3 regions of the Streptomyces sp. NPDC043853 genome follow, and region 1 is predicted to be linked to each of the others. Evidence: riboswitches for the same ligand, from Rfam matches in the RefSeq annotation. Region 1 holds a riboswitch; each other region holds the start of a gene.
What was found. A riboswitch is a leader RNA that binds a small molecule or an ion and turns the genes downstream of it on or off. The one in region 1 is predicted to bind cyclic di-AMP.
Positions count from the first base shown of each region.

Region 2: another riboswitch for cyclic di-AMP. It lies ahead of AC067U_RS12725 (transglycosylase family protein); the one in region 1 lies ahead of AC067U_RS04850 (M23 family metallopeptidase).
Region 3: another riboswitch for cyclic di-AMP. It lies ahead of AC067U_RS01765 (M23 family metallopeptidase); the one in region 1 lies ahead of AC067U_RS04850 (M23 family metallopeptidase).

Region 1 is NZ_JBWKDJ010000001.1:1,136,353-1,141,110, forward strand. Features, by position in the region: gene AC067U_RS04835 (bifunctional acetate--CoA ligase family protein/GNAT family N-acetyltransferase) at 1-487, opposite strand, end outside; gene AC067U_RS04840 (HPr family phosphocarrier protein) at 672-953, shown strand; gene AC067U_RS04845 (GntR family transcriptional regulator) at 1,278-1,928, opposite strand; gene AC067U_RS04850 (M23 family metallopeptidase) at 2,172-2,957, opposite strand; cyclic di-AMP (ydaO/yuaA leader) riboswitch at 2,971-3,129, opposite strand; gene AC067U_RS04855 (M16 family metallopeptidase) at 3,401-4,758, opposite strand, start outside.
Region 2 is NZ_JBWKDJ010000004.1:103,417-108,174, forward strand. Features, by position in the region: gene eno (phosphopyruvate hydratase) at 36-1,322, opposite strand; gene AC067U_RS12725 (transglycosylase family protein) at 1,588-2,316, opposite strand; cyclic di-AMP (ydaO/yuaA leader) riboswitch at 2,320-2,496, opposite strand; gene AC067U_RS12730 (transglycosylase family protein) at 2,772-4,028, opposite strand; partial or broken gene AC067U_RS12735 (cytochrome P450) at 4,172-4,312, opposite strand.
Region 3 is NZ_JBWKDJ010000001.1:421,325-426,082, forward strand. Features, by position in the region: gene AC067U_RS01755 (MBL fold metallo-hydrolase) at 1-543, opposite strand, end outside; gene AC067U_RS01760 (SGNH/GDSL hydrolase family protein) at 707-1,501, opposite strand; gene AC067U_RS01765 (M23 family metallopeptidase) at 1,794-2,846, opposite strand; cyclic di-AMP (ydaO/yuaA leader) riboswitch at 2,851-3,014, opposite strand; gene AC067U_RS01770 (tyrosine-protein phosphatase) at 3,278-4,084, shown strand; gene AC067U_RS01775 (aspartate aminotransferase family protein) at 4,133-4,758, opposite strand, start outside.

The DNA of each region.
Region 1 (4,758 bases):
CCTTGAACACCTTGATCATCTTCGTGTTGGCGGGCAGCACCTCGGCGACGAAGCGGCGGATGCCGCGTTCGCGGGCCACCGCGCCGATGTGTTCGAGGAGGGCGGAGGCCACGCCGCGGCCCTGGTGGGCGTCCTGGACGAGGAAGGCGACCTCGGCCCGGTCGGCGGGGATGGAGGCGGGGCGGCCCTCGGCGTCGATCCGGTCGTAGCGCACGGTGGCGATGAACTCGCCGCCGACGGTGGCGGCGAGCCCGACGCGGTCCACGTAGTCATGGTGGGTGAAGCGGTGGACCTGGCGGTCGGAGAGCCGCGGGTGCGGGGCGAAGAAGCGGTAGTACTTCGACTCCTCCGAGACCTGCGCATAGAAGCTGACCAGCCGGTCTGCGTCCTCGGGAGTGATCGGGCGGATGCGGGCGGTGCCGCCGTCACGCAGCACGACGTCCGCTTCCCAGTGGGCCGGGTACGAGGGATCCGACGCGGTGGTCATGGGGTGATCTTAAGGCCGGAACGGGCTGGTGGGCCCTCGCGCGGCGTGGGGTACATACGGGGTAAATCGGTGCAAGCTGGGGAAGGTCCCACGGCGAGGACACCGGACCGGAGGTCGGTCGGAGCATTCCGCACACCGTGAGAGACTGGTCTAGACAACCGCCAGAACCTGAAGGGCAACCACCATGGCAGAGCGCCGCGTCAACGTCGGCTGGGCCGAGGGCCTGCACGCTCGTCCCGCCTCGATCTTCGTCCGTGCGGCGACGGCTTCCGGCATCCCGGTGACGATCGCGAAGGCGGACGGCACCCCGGTCAACGCCGGTTCCATGCTCGCGGTGCTGGGCCTGGGCGCCCAGGGCGGCGAGGAGATCGTGCTCGCCTCCGAGGCGGAGGGCGCCGAGGTCGCGCTGGACCGCCTGGCCAAGCTGGTGGCCGAAGGCCTGGAGGAACTCCCCGAGACGGTCTGACCCTCCGGTCCCCGCACACCCCAGGGCCGCGGCTCCACTTGGTCGGGAGCCGCGGCTCCGGCATGTGGTGAATTCCCCCGGACGCGACGCCGCCGGCACATTTCACGTACGCCTCGAACGAGCGGGCGGACGTGAAATCGAGAAAGCGGGGACGGGCGGCGCGAGAATACCCGGCTTCTCTCGAATTCCGGGGCACCGGAAAATACGCGGACCGGCCACCGCCCGGAAATACTCAAAGTGGCCGCGCACCCGGCAGCCCATTCTTTGTATACGGCCGGTGTTACATTTCGCCGCCCGCCGTGTTGACGTCACGTTGCCGACTCCTCACCGCACCGCACGCGCCCGCGCCCCGTGCCGGCGCGGCCGGTGCGCCTCCTCCGTCCGCTCCGCGTGCGCCGCCATCAGGGCACGGGCCCGCTCCGCGTCGCCCCGCGCCACCGCGTCCACGATCGCACCGTGCTCCGCCCAGGACTCCACGGGACGGACCGGCGCCTGGACGGCGAACATCCAGGCGACCTTGTGCCGCAGCTGCGCCAGCAGCGCGATCAGGCCGGGGCTGGCCGACGCCTGGGCCAGCGTCTCGTGGAACCAGCCGCCCAGCGCCCGCAGGTCCTCGCCCTGCCCCTGCCGGGCCCGCTCCTGGCCCAGCCGGACCAGCCCCCGCAGCACCTTCAGGTGGGCGTCCGTACGGCGCCGGGCCGCCCGCGCCGCCGCCAGCGGCTCCAGCAGCATCCGCAGTTCCAGCAGGTCCGCCGCCTCCTGCACGGTCGGCTCGGCCACGCACGCGCCCGCGTGCCGCCGGGTGATCACGAAACCCTCGGACTCCAGGGTGCGCAGCGCCTCGCGGACCGGGACCCGGGAGACCCCGTACCGGCGGGCCAGCAGTTCCTCGGTGAGTCTGCTGCCCGGTTCGAAGACGCCGGCGACAATATCGTCGCGAATTGCCGTACACACCGCATGCGCAGGAATACGCAAGACCGGACCTCCGCCTGATTACGAGCCGCCGATTCCGTCACGGATACCGGCACCGATCGGATACCGGTCCAAGAACTGTATGGCAGAGCGCCGAATTTTCCGAGCGCGGAGGGGAAAAACAGAAGAAGGCCCCGGCTCGGTGAGCCGGGGCCTTCTTCTGGAATCTTCGGGCGGTGCGTCCGGTCGGACGGTCACGCGTCCGGTCAGACGGTGACTCGTCCGGTCAGACGGTGACTCGTCCGGTCAGACGGTGACGCCGTGCTGGCGCAGGTACGTGATCGGGTTGATGTCCGAGCCGTAGTCGGCGCCGGTGCGGGCCTCGAAGTGCAGGTGCGGGCCGCTGGAGTTGCCGGTGGAGCCGGACAGGCCGATCTGCTGGCCCGGGGTGACCTGCTGGCCGACGCGCACGTTCAGCGAGGACATGTGGCCGTACTGGGTGTAGGTGCCGTCCGCGTGCTTGATGACCACGTTGTTGCCGTAGGCGCCGCCCCAGCCCGCCTCGACGACGGTGCCCATGCCCACGGCGCGGACCACGGTGCCGGAGGCCGCGTGGAAGTCGATGCCGGTGTGGCTGCCGGAGGACCACATGCCGCCGCCCGCCTTGTACTGGGTGGAGACGTAGGAGTCGGAGAGCGGGGAGACGAAGGTGTTCAGCCGCTTCCGCTCGGCCTCGCGCTCGGCGCGCTCCTTGGCCTCGCGCTCCGCCTTCGCACGGACCTCGGCCATGCGCTTGGCCTCGGCGGCCCGCTGCTTGGCCTCGGCCTCGGCCTGGGCCTTGAGGGCGGCGGCCTCGGCGGCGGCCTGCTGGGCGTCAGCCTGGGCCTCGATCTCGCCGGCCGCGTCGTCACCGACGCTGATCGTGTTCAGGCCCGCGTCCTGCGGCGCGTGGTCGTTGTCGGCGGCGAAGGCCGGGGCCGCGAAGGCGCCGATGACGCCGGTGGTGGCGAGGGCGGCGATCCCGGCTATGCCGGCGGTCTTCTTCGTCAGGCGGCTGGAACCACGGTGCTTGCCGGCGCCACGAGTGCCCATGAAAAGGGTGATCCTTTCCTTCCTTCTCGCCTACCGGGTTAGCTGACGGGTTCGGAGCAGGAAGGTCTCCTACGGACCCCTCGCGCGGAGGCGGTCCGATTCACCCCAGGGACTGATGTGGGTCCCCGGCTCCCCAGGCTCGCGCCTGACGGGGACTCGGCGATCGCTGTCCGGTGCCGCGGGTGCGGCTGTTGCAGCTGACGGACAGCGAGACCGACGCTAGGCGGATCATCACTCGATCACCAAATGGACACGGGTTTTTGTTGCGTACGCCACACGACATACAGGCAACCCCACCCGCAACCCGGACATTCAAGCGCAAAGGGGCCCTGGCGGACAACGCGCCAGGACCCCTTGCCCCGAAACCCAGTTGACGGCGGCCTGACCCGGCCGGCCGTCGCCGGCACGGTCGGTCGGCGACCGCAATCAGCGGGTGATCACGGTCAGTTGGCGACCACGGTCACCTCGCCGATGCCCAACGCCCGCACCGGCTCGGCGATCTGCGCCGCGTCACCGACGAGCACCGTCACCAGGCGGTCCACCGGGAAGGCGCTGACCACGGCCGACGTCGCCTCCACGGTGCCGGTTTCGGCCAGCCGCGCGTACAACTCCGCCTGGAAGTCGTCCGGGAGCTGCTGCTCGACCTGGTCGGCGAGGGTGCCGGCGACGGAGGCCGCGGTCTCGAACTTCAGCGGGGCCACGCCCACCAGGTTCTGCACCGCCACGTCCCGTTCGGCATCGGTCAGGCCGCCCTCGGCGAGCGTCCGCAGCACCGTCCAGAGGTCCTGCAGCGCCGGACCGGTGTTCGGGGTGTCCACGGAGCCGCTGATGGCCAGCATGGCCGCTCCGGTGCCCTCCCGGGTGGACCGCAGCACCTGCCCGAAGGCGCGCACCCCGTAGGTGTAGCCCTTCTCCTCGCGCAGCACCTTGTCCAACCGGGAGGTCAGGGTGCCGCCCAGGCAGTACGTGCCCAGCACCTGGGCCGCCCACACGCGGTCGTGCCGGTCCGGCCCGATCCGGCCGATCAGCAGCTGCGTCTGCACCGCGCCGGGCCGGTCCACGATGATCACGCGGCCGGTGTCGTCGGCGGTCACCGGGGGCACCGGGCGGGGCGCGGCGGTACCGCCGGTCCAGCCGCCCAGGGTGTCCGCCAGCACCGCGTCCAGGTCGATGCCGGTGTAGTCGCCGACGACGACCGCGGTGGCGGTGGCGGGGCGTACGTGGGCCTCGTAGAAGGCGCGCACGGCGGCGGAGTCGATCCGGGCGACGGTCTCCTCGGTGCCCTGGCGCGGCCGGGACATCCGCGAGCCGGCCGGGAACAGCTCCTTGTAGAACTGCTTGGCGGCCCGGCGCTGCGGGTTGGCGAGCTCGTGCGGGATCTCGTCGAGCCGGTTGCGGACCAGCCGGTCCACCTCGCCGTCGGCGAAGGCGGGGGCTCGCAGCGCCTCGGCGAGCAGGGCCAGCGCCTTGGGCAGGCGGGAGGCGGGCACCTCCAGGGAGACCCGGACGCCGGGGTGGTCGGCGTGCGCGTCCAGGGTGGCGCCGCAGCGCTCCAGCGCGGCCGCGAACTCCTCGGCGGAGTGCTTGTCGGTGCCCTCGGACAGTGCGCGGGCCATGATCGCGGCCACCCCGTCCAGTTCCTCGGGCTCGGCGTCCAGCGGGGCGTCGAGGAAGATCTCGACGGCCACCACCTGCTGGCCGGGGCGGTGGCAGCGGAGCACGGTCAGGCCGTTGGGCAGGGTGGCTCGCTCGGGGGCGGGGAACGCCCACGGCTTGGGCGCGCCGGCCTGCGGCTGCGGGT
Region 2 (4,758 bases), on a different contig from region 1:
CCGCGGGCGGGGACGTACGGAGGCTCAGGGACCGATCAGCCCTTGAAGCGCGGGAACGCGGAGCGGCCCGCGTACACCGCGGCGTCGTCGAGGATCTCCTCGATGCGCAGCAGCTGGTTGTACTTGGCGACGCGCTCGGAGCGGGCCGGGGCGCCGGTCTTGATCTGGCCGCAGTTGGTGGCGACGGCGAGGTCGGCGATGGTGACGTCCTCGGTCTCGCCGGAGCGGTGCGACATCATGCACTTGAAGCCGTTGCGCTGGGCGAGCTCGACGGCGTCCAGGGTCTCGGTCAGGGAACCGATCTGGTTCACCTTCACGAGCAGGGCGTTGGCGGTGCCCTCCTCGATGCCGCGGGCCAGGCGCTCCGGGTTGGTGACGAACAGGTCGTCACCGACGAGCTGGACCTTGGCGCCGAGCTTCTCGGTGATGACCTTCCAGCCCGCCCAGTCGTCCTCGAACAGCGGGTCCTCGATGGAGACCAGCGGGTACGCGGAGACGAGCTCCTCGTAGTACTCGGTCATCTCGGCGGCCGAGCGGGCCTGGCCCTCGAAGTTGTACTTGCCGTCCTTGTAGAACTCGGACGCGGCGACGTCGAGCGCGAGCGCGATGTCCTTGCCCGGGGCGTAGCCGGCCTGCTTGATGGCCTCGAGGATGAGGTCCAGGGCCTCGCGGTTGGAGCCGAGGTTCGGGGCGAAGCCGCCCTCGTCGCCGAGGCCGGTCGACAGACCCTTGCCCTTCAGCACGGACTTGAGGGTGTGGTAGACCTCGGTGCCCCAGCGCAGCGCCTCGGAGAAGGACTCGGCGCCGATCGGCGCGATCATGAACTCCTGGATGTCCACGTTGGAGTCGGCGTGCGACCCGCCGTTGAGGATGTTCATCATCGGAACGGGCAGCAGGTGCGCGTTCGGGCCGCCCAGGTAGCGGAACAGCGGCAGGTCGGAGGCCTCGGACGCGGCGTGGGCCACGGCCAGGGAGACGCCCAGGATGGCGTTGGCGCCGAGGGAGCCCTTGTTGTCGGTGGCGTCCAGGTCGAACATGGCCTGGTCGATCAGGCGCTGCTCGGTGGCGTCGTAGCCGACGAGCTCGGGGCCGATCTGCTCGATGACCGCGAGAACGGCCTTCTCGACACCCTTGCCCTGGTAGCGGTTGGGGTCCCCGTCGCGGAGCTCAATGGCCTCGAAGGCACCGGTGGAGGCACCCGAGGGGACTGCAGCACGGCCGGTGCTGCCGTCGTCGAGGCCAACCTCGACCTCGACCGTGGGGTTGCCTCGGGAGTCCAGGATTTCCCGGGCTACGACGACGTCGATGGACGGCACGAGCATCTCCTTCTGGGATGTGACGCTAGGTGTGCGGCGGCATCTGGGGGCCGTGGCACGACCCCTGCCGGACTAGAGCCTAACCGGAGCCGGGCGGTCGGCCGGTCGACCGCCCGGGTCCTGGGACGAAAAAGAGCCCGAATACCCGTCTACCCGGACATACATCCCGGTCCGGGGCCTCCCGGCCGTACACACCACCGCCCGACGCGTCGGGGACGCGCCGGGCGGGTGTCCTGCCGCCGGGAAGCGGCGGGAAGGGTTCGAGCAGGTGTCAGGAAAGGTTCAGCTTCTGACCCGGGAAGATCAGATCGGCGTCCGGGACGATGTCCTTGTTCAGCTCGTGCAGCTTCTGCCAGCCGCCCTGGACGTGGTGGGCGTCGGCGATCGCGCCGAGGGTGTCGCCGGACTTGACCTCGTAGGAGCCGTTGCCGGTCTTCGGGGTGGCCGGGGCCGGGGTGGCCGGCTTGGCGGCGGGCTTGGTCGGGGCCGGGGTGTTCGAGCGCTCGGACCGGGTGGTGAAGGTCTCGGTGCGCTTCGTCTCCTTCTTCGGCGCGGCCTTCTTGGTCTCGGGCTTGGCCTTGGAGGAGGAGCCGTTCGAGGTGCCGGTGCCGCCGCCGCCGTTGTACGCGGAGTTGGTCAGGCCCTTGCCGCAGTGCGGCCAGGCGCCCTTGCCCTGGCTCTTGAGCACCTTCTCGGCGACGGCTATCTGCTGCGCCTTGGTGGCCTGGTTGGCCTGCGGGGCGTAGTTCTTGCCGCCGTAGCCCGCCCAGGTGGAGGCGGAGAACTGCAGGCCGCCGTAGTACCCGTTGCCGGTGTTGATCGACCAGTTGCCGCCGGACTCGCACTTGGCGACGGCGTCCCACTGCGAGGCGGTGGCGGCGTTCGCGGTGCCCGCGGCCATCAGCGGGGCGGCGATCGCGGCACCGGTGACACCGGCGAGCGTGACGATGCGGGTGGCCTTGCTGGCGCGACGGTGCTTGCCCTTGCCGGAAAGCAGCATGGAACTTCTCCTCACCGACGCCTGCGAGGTGAGCTGTCGGGTTCGGGCGAGTGAGTTGCCCGGCCTCGCGTCCTAGCGCGTGGCTTTACCCCTAGCCGGTCGGTGACCGTCGGTCAGAACGGTCGCGTTCCGGCGGAAAACCTGTGGTTCCCCCGCTCCTGCCTTCGGCGCTTGCGCGACGACTGTTCCCTCCGCCCGCCGGCAGGACTCGGCGATGCGGTCGAAGGGGCCCGCGGTGGCGAGCGATTCAGAAGGTAGACAGGTCCCGCCCGGATGTTCAATCGGGGTCTTGTACCCGAAACGGCCCCTACTTGCGCTCCCCGGAGGGGTGTTTGCGCAGGTGAGGGGCCGGTTCGCCGAAGGTCACAGGTAGGACACGCCAGTTGACGGGAAGAGACGCATGTCTCACTTGCACGAAAGGGACATTGATCGCTTTCCGGTCGTCCGAACTGGCCCTATTCCGGGGTTACATCCAGTTTCTGACCCGGCTTGATGAGGTTCGCATCGGTCCCGATGACCTGCTCATTGGCCTGGTAGAGGGCCTTTGCGCCGCCCTTCACGCCCTTGGCGTCCGCGATGCTCGTCAGACTGTCGCCGGCCTGGACGGTGTAGGTGGGCCCGGACTGCGGGGCCGGAGTGCCGGAAGGGGCGGGAGCTTCGACCGCGGGGGCCCCGCGGTGGCGTCCGGTGCCCGCCGCCGGGTCGGTCTGCGCGGTTCCGCCCGGCTGCGCGGCGGAAGCTGACGGATCGGCGGACGGGGATGCCGACGGGTCCGGGGTCGTGCTGGAAATGGGCGTTCCGGTCACGGCACCCGGGCTGCCGGGGGTGGCGGACGGGGTGCCGGGGGCGGACGGGCTCGCCGGGGTGGTCGGCGCACCGGGGGTGGTCGGCGCGGCCGGGGTGTTCGGATTGCCCGGGGTACCGGGGTTGTTCGGATTGCCGGGGGTGCCGGGTGTGCCAGGAGTATTCGGATTGCCGGGAGTTCCTGGAGTGCCCGGAGTGCCCGGAGTGCCCGGAGTCGTCGGCGTGACCGGCGTGATCGGCGGGGCCGTCGGGTTGCCCGTGAACGGCGGCGTGGTCGGAGCGGTCGGGGCCGGCTGCCCCTCGGGCGCCACCGGGGCCTCCGGGGCGACGGGGGCCACCGGGGCCGTGGGCTCGGCGGCCGGGGGCACCGGCGTCGGCATGGCCGGCATGCCCGGCATGAACACCCCGCCCGGGGTGCCGACCGGCGTGGAGTTTTCCTGCTGGTTCTCCGCGCGGGACTTCTCCGCCCGCTCCCTGGCCTCGGACTGCCGCTCGATCTGCGTCTGCCCCGGGTTCACCTGGGCGGCCGGGGTGTTCTTGTCCAGCCCGGCCTGGTCGGCGCAGGCCCCGAAGGCCTGCGGGCCCTCGGCCGCCAGCACCCGCTCGGCCACGGCTATCTGCTGCGAGCGGCTCGCCAGGTCGGCGCGCGAGGCGTAGTCGAGGCCTCCGGCGCGCTCCCACTGGTCCTGCGTGAACTGCAGTCCGCCGTACGCGCCCCCGCCGAAGTCGGCACTCCAGGTGCCGCCGCTCTCGCAGTCGGCCACCCGGTCCCATGTGCCGGTGTCGGCAGCGGACGCGTTGGTGGCGGCGAGCAGCGGCAGCGCGAGCGCCGAGCCGGTGACACCGGCGGCGACGACGAACGCGGGTGCCTGACGGGGCCTACGGTGACGGCCGTTCCCGGAACGCATGAGGGTGGACCTTTCGCGTGACAGCGGGGAAGTTCCGTGGAACCTAGCGCTCCCCGAACGCTTGTCACAAGTCGATGCAGCGCAGATCACGCGAAGGTCACATTACTGATGCGATGTCAGGAAACGGACTGACCGGAGGTCAGTTAATTACGGGGAGTAAAGCGAACCGGAAGGGTGCGCAGGCCGCGCATGATGAGCCCGCCGCGCCAGCGCAGCTCGGCCGGGTCCACCGCGAGCTCCAGATCCGGAATCCGCGTCAGCAAACTCGCACAGGCTGTCCGCCCCGCCGACGTTCCCCCGCAGCGCGACGGAACGGCTATCGGCCGACAGGCCGCCGAGGAGGCCTCCGACGACCGTCAACCGCGGGATCGTGGGGCGCCTGTAGACCGGCACGCCCCGCCCGGCGGCGCCGAGGGCGTCCATGACGGCCAGAAGGTTGTCGACCCTGCGCTCGTGGTCGGCGTACCGGTCGAGCCAGTCCTGTGCGTGGTCGCGCCGCTCGGTGTAGGCGCGGAGGTCTTGGTTCAGCTTCTCGACGGACGCCTTCATGATCTGGGGGTCGACGCCGGCCGCGATGTATTCGGGGACCTTCGTGCTGATGAGTTCGCGTCGGCGCTCGATCTGGTGGTCGTCGTGCTCGACCCGCTCCTCGTACTTCCGCTTGCGTCCGGGGAGGCTGCCGAGCCGTTCCTCGGCCATGGTGCGTAGGCGGTTCTCGTCGTTGAGGAGC
Region 3 (4,758 bases), 720 kb from region 1:
CGGGGAAACCCCCCAGTGCTCCAGGTGGGCACCCACCCCGAGGGGCACCGCGAAGACCGTGTCGGTGCCGGCCAGCTGCTTGATCGTCGGCAGGTCCAGGTGGTCGTAGTGGTCGTGGGAGATCACCACGGCGTCCACCGGCCCCAGCGCGGCCTGCGGGACGGGCACGGGGTGCAGCCGTTTCGGTCCGGCGAACGGGAAGGGTGAGCAGCGCTCCCCCCAGACCGGGTCGAACAGCACCCGCCGCCCGTCGATCTCGGCGAGCACGCTGGAGTGTCCCATCCAGGTCAGCCGCAGCCCGCTGACCGGCGGTTTCGCCAGGTCCGCCAGGGTGGTGGGGTGGACCGGGATCCGATCGCGGGGCATGCGCCGGATCCGGCTCTCCTGGTGGAAGTAGATCTTGGCGAACTCCAGCGTGGAGCCGGAGGGCCTGGTCCGCGCCCCGATGGGGTTCTGGAAGACGCCGTCGGCGAAGTTCGGGGAGCGGCGGATCCGCTCCAGCCGTTCGCCGGACGGATCAGCGCCGAAGGCTTCGGGCCGCATTCCGCGCAGCCGCGGACGCAGGGGACGGGAGCCGGTCAAGGCGCCTCCTGGGACAGTGAGCAGGGTGGGAGCGGGGAGGCCGTACGTTCTCTCCGTACGTACTCTGCCCTTCCCAACGCACACCCACCCCGGAGGATTCCGCCGACAGCTCCCGTCCCTGGGTTCACAGGGGCAGAAGGTCGGGCCGCTTGGGCTCCACATGGTCCCCGGAGGACTCCCCGCGCAGCCGCCGCCCGATCCAGGGCACGAGGTGCTCGCGCGCCCACTGGATGTTGTCGCGGGTGACCTCCGCCGAGCCGCGCGGGGCGAGCGGCGGCCACGGCTGGTCGGGGTCGGCCGGCACCTCCAGGCCGAGCACCTGGGCGGCGCGCAGCGCGACCCGGGTGTGGCCCTCGGGGGACAGGTGGAGCCGGTCGTCGTCCCAGGCGCGGCGGTCCTGTACGGACTTCAGCGACCAGAGGTCGAGCACCGGGCAGCCGTACCGGTCGGCGATGGCGCGGACGTGCGCGGTGTACGTCGCCACCTTGCCCCTCAGGTGCCGGAGCACGGGCACCCCGCGGGTGTCGAAACCGGTGGTGATCATGACCAGGCCGACGGAGGAGGTGAGGTCGGCCACGGCCGCCTCGAACCGTTCGGCCACGTCGTCCGGGTCGCTGCCCGGCCGGATGATGTCGTTGCCGCCGGCGCAGAAGCTGACCAGGTCGGGCGCGAGCTCCTTGGCCCGCGGTACCTGCTCGGCCACGATCTGGTCCAGCAGCCGCCCCCGTACGGCGAGGTTGGCGTAGCGGAAGTCGTGCTCTTCGCGTCGGTCGGCCAGAAGTACGGCGAACCGGTCGGCCCAGCCTACGAAGGTGTCACCCGGTCCCGGGTCCCCCACACCCTCGGTGAAGCTGTCGCCGAGCGCCGCGTACGAGCCAATGGTCTGGAATGTCGAGTTCGTCGAGTCGTCGCCTGCCACACTGCCTTATCTTTCCCCGACACCTGTGACCTACGCGACCGTAGCCAAGGGTTGACGGGGAGTGATCTTTACCACCCGGTGCAGTGGAATACGTCCGGTCGCGCGACCGGACACGTGACCGGAGGCTCGCCCAAGGGCGCGGCCGGGGCCGGGAATCCCCCTCGGAATCCCGGCCCCGGCCCCCTGACGGACGGACGGTCCGTCAGTTGCCCCAGTCACCTCGGTTGCACCCGATCGCACCTGCTTGCCCTCGGTTGACTGGGTTTTATTCAGATGTCCGGATTCGCTCCGGTCAGACGCTGACGCCCTTCGACCGGAGGTAGGCCAGCGGGTCGATGTCCGAGCCGTAGCTCGAGGTGGTGCGGATCTCGAAGTGCAGGTGCGGGCCGGTGGAGTTGCCCGTGGAACCGACCAGGCCGACCTGCTGGCCGGCGGTCACGGTCTGGCCGACCGAGACCGACAGCTGCGACATGTGGCCGTACTGCGAGTAGTGACCGTCGGCGTGCCGGATGATCACCTCGTTGCCGTACGAGCCGGCCCAGCCGGCCGAGACCACGGTTCCCGCGCCGACCGCCTTGACGCTGGTGCCGAAGGTGGCACCGAAGTCGACACCGGTGTGGGTACCGCTGGCCCACATGCTGCCGCTGGCCTTGTAGGGGGTGTTGATGCCGGCGATGACCGGGGCCACGAAGCCGGCGGCGCTCGCCGGGGCCGCCTCGCGCTCGCTGCGGGAGGCGGTGCCGGCCGTGGTCCGCTGCGGGGCGGCGGACTTGGGGGCGGCGGACTTGGGGACGGAGGTCTGCGGGGCGGCGGCCTGCGGGGCCTCCTCCTGCGGAGCCTCCTCCCGCACGGCCGGGGCCTCCTGCTCGGGCGCCTCGGCCTCGGGGGCCGCCGGCTGCTCCGCCGGGGCCTCCGCCTGGCCGGCGCCCGCAGCGTCCGCACCGTCCAGGGTGAGCCGCAGACCGGGGTGGATCAGGTTCGGATCGGAGCCGACGGCCTCGCGGTTGTCGGCGTAGAGGCTGGGCCATCCGCCCGGGATGTCCCGATCCTGGGCGATCTGCGACAGGCAGTCGCCCGGCGCCACGGTGTAGACGGAGGGGGCCTGCCGCAGCGAGGCGGGCACCGCCTGGACGGCGGCGGCCGGAGCCTGCGCGGGAAGCGCGGCGGCGGGGAGGGCGGCGGGGAGGGCGGCGGCGCGCACGGCGGGGAGCTCGACCGCGTTCGCGGCACCGGAGGCGGCTCCGAGCAGCGGGAGCGCGAGGGCCGCGCCACCGGTGCCGGCCGCGACGAAACCGCGGGATATCGGGCTGGACTTGGGGCGGCGGTGCTTACCCTTTCCGGGCATGGCGCATTCCTCTCCGTTGCCTGCGAGGTGAGCTGTCGGGTTCGGACTGGAGATGTCCGGCCGTCGGAGACGGCTTCACCCCGAGCCGTCCGGAGACAAAGATCCAAAAACGGCGGCTTACCTGGTTCCCCCGCTCCTGCCGTACACGTGATTGGTCGGGTTGCGGTTTCCCGGGTAGCGGCAGGATTCGGCGGTCCACCCGGATCGGGGCTGACCGTAATCCAGTTCGGGCGTATGGAACAAGCCGCGAATTCCCGTGAAGGAATCATCGAAGTGATGGATCAATGGAATTGCGGTCACCCTGCGTCCATTCGGGATCTTTCGGGTTCCGTAACACCCGTACGGGGCAGGGAATTCGAGTTCCGCGAGCAGGCACTCAACGTCACCGTATGATCCTGCTCACGAGGCACCACCGACGCGGAGGAGTTCGTGTGACCCAGCAGATACCCGGCACTTCGTCCACTGAGCCCGAACTGTCCGGAGTGCGCAACTTCCGTGATGTGGGCGGCTTGTCGACCCCGGACGGACGGAGGGTCAGATCGGGAGTTCTATTCCGAAGCGGACATCTCGCACATGCCACCGAAACCGATACAGAGTTTCTCGCATCGCTCGGACTGCACACGATCTTCGACTTCCGCAACGCCGCGGACCATGCGCTGGAGGGTCCCGACGTCGAGCTGCCGGGTGTCCGGAATGTCAATATTCCGCTCTCCGACCCGGCGGACGGCAAGGAGTTCTGGAAGATGGTCCGCGACGGCGACCTGGAGCAGCTGCGGGCGCTGCTCGGCGAGGGCCGGGCCGCGGCGCGCATGACCCGCTCGTACCGGCAGACGGTCCTGACCCGGACCGCCGAGCACAGCCGGGTGGTGCACTCCCTCGCCGCGGACGGCGTGCCGGCCCTGATGCACTGCGCCGCCGGCAAGGACCGGGCCGGGGTCTCCATCGCGGTCACCTTGCTCGCGCTGGGCGTCGGACGCGAGGCGATCCTGGCGGACTACCTGGAGTCCAACGCCCCCCACCGCCGCTACCGCATCCGCCGCAACGGCGACGCGCCCGAGGCCCGCTCGCCCGAGGTGATGGAGCTCCTCGCGCCGCTGTTCGACGCCCGCGCCGAGTACCTCACGGCCGCGTTCGACACCATCGACGAGACCTGGGGCGGCGTGGACGGCTACCTGGCGGAGGGCCTCGGACTCACGCCCGAGACCCTCGGCAGCCTGCGCGCCCGGCTCCTGGTCTGACGCACCGGCAGGCCCGGGCGCGCCCTCGCCCGCGGGCGGAGCAGGTCGTCACCGGTCGGCGACGGCCTGCTTCACCAGCGTCCGGCCGAACTCCCACATCAGCCCGCCGCCCTCGTGGGCCTCGTCCATGACCTCCCGGAACGCCGTCACGAAGCGGTCCACGTCCCGCTCGTCCACGATCAGCGGCGGAATGAGCTTGATGACCTCCAGGTGGTCCCCGGAGACCTGGGTGAGGATCCGGTGCTTCCGCAGCAGCGGAACCACCACCATCTGGGCGAACAGCCCCTTCCGTGCGGCCTGCAGCATGGCCCAGCGGCTGCGCAGCCCGAGCGAGGAGGGACGTCCGAACTCGATGCCGACCATCAGGCCGCGCCCGCGGACCTCGTACAGCAGCTCGTACTCGTCCACCATGGCCGCGAGGCGCCCCCGCAGCAGGTCCCCCGTCGTCCGGGCGCGGGCCACGATCCCCTCGTCCTCCATGACCGAGAGCACCGCCAGGCCCGCCGCCATCGCCTGCGCGTTGGACCCGAAGCTGGCCGAGTGCACGAGCACCCGGTCCATGGACGAGTAGACCTTCCGGAAGATCCACTCCCGGCCGAGGGTGGCCCCAACCGGGACGTATCCCCCGGAAAGCGCCTTGGCCACGCACACCAGGTCCGGCTCCACGCCCTTTT